One region of the Nonomuraea sp. NPDC049695 genome, then DNA from elsewhere that is predicted to be linked to it. Evidence: riboswitches for the same ligand, from Rfam matches in the RefSeq annotation. Region 1 holds a riboswitch; the other holds the start of a gene.
What was found. Region 1 has a riboswitch for guanidine ahead of AB0J64_RS29770 (multidrug efflux SMR transporter). Riboswitches for the same ligand answer to the same signal wherever they lie in the genome.

Region 1 (2,383 bases):
GACGCCGAAGAACTCGCCGCCAGATGGCGAGAGCGCCTGCATTCCTGGGCCATTCCCGCCGAGATCATGGCCAAGGCTCCCGTTGATCCGTGGGGCCACTCGCCCGAGCGGTTCGGCGCCCGTACCGACAGGGCGCTGGCCGAGCCGGACGACGGCCCGACCATGACCCGGCTCTCCGAGGCGCTGCCCGACAAGGGCACGCTGCTCGACGTGGGCTCGGGCCCCGGCGCCTCGTCGCTGCCGCTGCACGAGCGCATCGGCCACCTCTACGCGGTCGACACCTCGCCCGCGATGCTGGAGGGGCTGACGGCCAGGGCGGAGAAGCTCGGTGTGCCGGTCACGGCGATCGAGGGCCGCTGGCCCGACGTGGCCGACCAGGTGCCCGTGGTCGACGTCGCCGTGGCCGCGCACGTGGTCTACAACGTCCCCGACCTGGCGGACTTCCTGCGCGCGCTCGACGAGCGCACCCAGGGGCGGGTGGTGCTGGAGTTGCCGCACCGCCATCCCATGAGCTGGATGACGCCGCTCTGGGAGCACTTCCACGGGGTGGACCGGCCGGTGCGGCCCGTCGCGGAGGACTGCGTGGCACTGGTGGCGGCGCTCGGCTTCGCGGTGCAGGTGGAGGAGCGGGAGGCTCCCCTGGAACGATTCACCTCGCTGGAGGAGCTGGCGACGAGCGTGTGCCGCCGGGTCTGCCTCGACCCGTCAAGGGCGCAGGAGGTGGCGGACACCGTGCTCGCGCTGGGCATGTGGCCGGTGCCCCGCGACCGTTGGGTCACCGTCTGGTGGGAATGACCCCGCCGCGCGCCGCGTTCCCCCCGATGAGCTGATTGCTCCCGGACGAGACGCGCCGTATTTCCCGGAACGCCAAGACGACGCATCCGTGACAGCCTCGTCCCAAGGGAGTTCCGATCATGGCGTGGATCGTCATCGTGCTGGCCGGCGTCTTCGAGGTCGCCATGGCCCTCTCGCTCAAGCTCAGCAACGGGTTCAGCAATCTGTGGTGGGCGCTGTCGTTCTTCGTGACGGCCGCGCTGAGCTTCGGTCTGCTCTCGTACGCGCTCAAGACCCTCGAAGTCGGCACCGCGTACGCCGTCTGGACCGGCGTCGGCGCGGCGGGCACCGCGGTGCTCGGCATGATCGCCATGGGGGACGAGGTCTCGTTGCCGCGCCTGATCTCGATCGCCCTGATCCTGGCCGGGGTCGTCGGGCTGCGGATGCTCGCTTGACGTCGCAGGGCGTCCCCGGTTAGGTGACTGCGTGATTGAAATCCATGCCGTCACCATCGACGCCGCCGACCCGTACGAGATCGCCACCTGGTGGAGCAAGGCCACCGGGCTGCCCCTCGGCGAGGGCGACAAGCCCGGCGACGACGAGGTGATGCTGCGTACCAAGCAGGACCCGTTCCTGCTGTTCATCCGCGTGCCCGAGGGCAAGACCGTGAAGAACCGGCTGCACCTCGACGTCAACGGCACCGAGGGCAGGACCCGTGACGAGGAGGTCGAGCGGCTGATCGGGCTGGGCGCGACCGTCTTCGACGACCGGCGCCAGCCCGACGGCACCGGCTGGGTGACCATGCTCGACCCCGAGGGCAACGAGTTCTGCGTGTGCAGGAGCCAGGCGGAGAAGCAGGCGCAGAGCTGACCTCACGGCGCGGGTCCTCACTCGGAGGATCGGGCGCGGCCCTGCATGGCGAGCGTGAGGACGCCGGCGATCAGGTAGACCAGGGCGCCGTGCCACAGCGCGTCCACCGCCGCGCCGAAGACCCCGTCGTCGTCGAACACGAGCTGCACCGGGTAGTCGAGCACGGCCACGATGCCCGCGGGCAGCAGCGCGAACCGCCACGGGTGCCGCAACGACCAGATCCTGGCCTGGCGGGTCACCCGGTCGCCCTCGTGCGGCCGGGCGACCGCGCCGACCGCGGCGATCAGGGCGAACAGGCTGATGCCCAGGCCCAGCGCCCACACCAGGTCGCCACCGCCCGTGAGGACGCCCAGGCCGAAGCTGGCCGCGGTGACGGCGCCGCCGCCGATGGCGGCGGCCTTCCAAGGGGCGCCGCGGAGCGCGGCGCCCGACAGCGATATCTCGTCGCGTCGGCTGATTTCGTTCATGTCATCCATGCTGCGTTTACCGACATCCAGGTGCATCGGGGATGAACCCTGATTTCGACCCTGGGAGTCACGCCTGATCCCAGGGTTCGGTTCAGGTACCGTCGCGGCATGAGCTCGAGCACTCATGACCACCCCCTGGCGCCTCCCCGGGTCGAAGAGGTGTCCGACGGCGTCTACGCCTACGTCCAGCCCGACGGGAGCTGGTGGATCAACAACACCGGGTTCCTGGCTGGGCGGCGTGGCGTGATCTGCGTCGACGCCTGCTCGACCGA
Region 2 (2,383 bases), on a different contig from region 1:
TCTCGTGCAGGTGCCCGGTGGTCATCTGCAGTGGGGGCTCGTCTGGCTGGTAGGTGGTGCGGATCGGGTAGTCCACGCCTGGCTGCCTGGTCATCTCGATGTGGCAGCCGAGCACGTGGGCGACCGGCCGGCGGTCGGAGAAGTCGATCAGGCGGTCGATGGTCCGGGCGAAGGCCGGCCAGTCCTGGATGTAGAGACGGCCCGGGTAGACCGTGTCGCCGGTGAGCAGGAACCCGGTCCACCGGTCGTAGAACGTGACCGCCGCCTCATGGTGCCCCGGGGTGGCCAGGCACTCCAGCACCCGGCCTCCCAGGTCGACCTGCGCCACGGCGTCGGGATCCTCGCTGAACCCGAAGTACTCCCAGGCGGTGACCAGGTCCGCGCCGACCACCGTGGTCTCGGGGCGGTCGGTGAACTGACCGTCACCCGCGACGTGGTCGCCATGCGGATGGGTGTGCAGCACCAGCAGGTGGTACTCCTCCCGGGGGTGGCGGGCGAGCCAGCCGGCGACGAGCTCATCGACCACCCGGCGCAAGGGGAAGAACTCGGCCGATGCCGTGGCGCCGGTGTCGATCAACACCGCCCGTGCGTTGCCGAACAGCAGGAACAAGAACGGCGCCTCGTAGTTGATCGCCATGTTCTGCCGCAAGATGAACGTGTGCTCGTCGTACGCGTGCACCTGGATGTCCGGATCGGTGTTGTGCTTGGCCGACGGTGAGCCGTGAATCCACCGGACGTCCAGCGCGCGAGGCCGTGGAGCCACTTCGGTGAAATCGATCAGGGGCCTGCCCGCATCCATGACGTCTCCTTCGAGTGCGTCGTCTTTGCGGGCCGGGTACGGCGCACATCTCGTCCGGGGCAAGCACTTACGGGCTTCCACGGCGAAGCTACCACGGCAGCGATCAGCTACTCTCCGCCGCCGCGGATCGTCAGGGGTGTCGGTCCCCGCCCCATGCACACCCGACCTCTGTTTTCGCTACCATAGGTATCGATACTTCCCGTAGCGAAACTATCCGACCAGGAGAAGGCATGAGCGAGGTCACCGAGGGGAAGCAGCCGTCGGCCGGCGTCCAGCTGCGCGGCCAGGCCGGGGGAGAGGCGCCGGACTGGTTGGCGATGACGGCCGAGGAGCTGGTGGCGTACCGCGACGAGGAGAACCGCAGGCGGGCGTCCCCCGCGGCGCGGGCGATCACCGGCGATCCGGATCCCGGCGCCGCTATCCAGTGGCAGGAGGTGGCGCTGCCCGGCCGCGATCTCCGGGTCCGGGTGTACCGGCCCTCGCCTGAGCGCGTCGACAGGGTCGGCCTGCCACTCGTGCTCCACGTGCACGGAGGCGGGTTCGTGGGCACGGCGGTGCAGAGCGACTGGGTGAACAGCCACCTCGCCGCCCAACTGCCCGCGGTCATCGTCTCGGTCGAGCACCGCCTCCTCGACCCCGAGACTCCGCTGTCGGCGGCGGCCGACGACGGTTGGGACGTGCTCCGGCACGTGGTGCGGCACGCCACGCAGTGGGGCGTCGACCCATCGCGGACCGCCGTCTTCGGCGAGAGCGCCGGCGCGTTGATCAGTGCCCTGGCCGCGATCCGGGCCAGAGAGTCCGGCCTGCTCCTGCGGGCGCAAGTGCTGGTCAACCCCGCTGCCGACCTGACCGGGACGATGTTCGACCACGCCTCAGTCACCCAGTACGCCGACAGCCCCACCCTCACCGTGCCGCAGTTGCGGCTGTTCCACCGGTTCGCCGTTCCGCCGGGAACCGATCCTCGTCCGCTGTCGCCGCTGCATGCCGACGACCTGAGCGGCCTCGCCCCGGCGCTCGTGGTGGTGCCGACCCACGACCCGGTGGCCGATCACGGCCGCTGTTACGCCGAACGACTGCGTGCGGCCGGCACGCCCGCGCGGCTCACCGAATACCCCGGAGCGGGCCACGCGTTCCTCAGCATGCCGAACGTGGTGCCGCAAGCCAAGGCCGCGCGGGAGGAGATCGTCGCGTTCCTCCGAGAGGCTCTCGCCGAATGACGGCTCCCGGTCTGCCGGGTTGCGCTCCACGCTGCCATGGTCCCGCACGAGGGCGGACCGGAGCCGAGCCTGCTGCCGCCTGCGGCGCCCGCCCGTTCACCGGCGGCCTCCTGCTGGTCGCCGGCCGCCGCCGACAGCGGCGTGATCCACCGGCCGTACGACCGGAGTCCGCGCCGGAGTCCGGGCGGGCGTCCGGGCGGGCGTCCGCGCGGGCGTCCGCAAGGGCAAAGTAGTGGCTGAACCGCCGGCGGCGCCCCAGCCGTTGCGGGGTGCCGTCGTCCGTCCTCAACGAGCAAGGATCCCGCGCATGCCCTTCTCTCCCCACGCCCCCGGCCCGGCGGATCTGCTGGTGGCCGATCTGGTGGCG

Region 2: it holds a riboswitch for guanidine, as region 1 does, so the genes downstream of both, AB0J64_RS12120 (MBL fold metallo-hydrolase) here and AB0J64_RS29770 (multidrug efflux SMR transporter) in region 1, are expected to answer to the same signal.

Annotation. Positions count from the first base shown of each region.
Region 1 is NZ_JBFANV010000039.1:11,804-14,186, forward strand. It holds gene AB0J64_RS29765 (methyltransferase domain-containing protein) at 1-795, shown strand, start outside; guanidine-III (ykkC-III) riboswitch at 821-882, shown strand; gene AB0J64_RS29770 (multidrug efflux SMR transporter) at 915-1,229, shown strand; gene AB0J64_RS29775 (VOC family protein) at 1,261-1,644, shown strand; gene AB0J64_RS29780 (hypothetical protein) at 1,662-2,111, opposite strand; gene AB0J64_RS29785 (MBL fold metallo-hydrolase) at 2,220-2,383, shown strand, end outside.
Region 2 is NZ_JBFANV010000010.1:101,462-103,844, reverse strand. It holds gene AB0J64_RS12120 (MBL fold metallo-hydrolase) at 1-799, opposite strand, end outside; guanidine-III (ykkC-III) riboswitch at 813-880, opposite strand; gene AB0J64_RS12115 (alpha/beta hydrolase) at 1,030-2,016, shown strand; gene AB0J64_RS12110 (peptidase dimerization domain-containing protein) at 2,324-2,383, shown strand, end outside.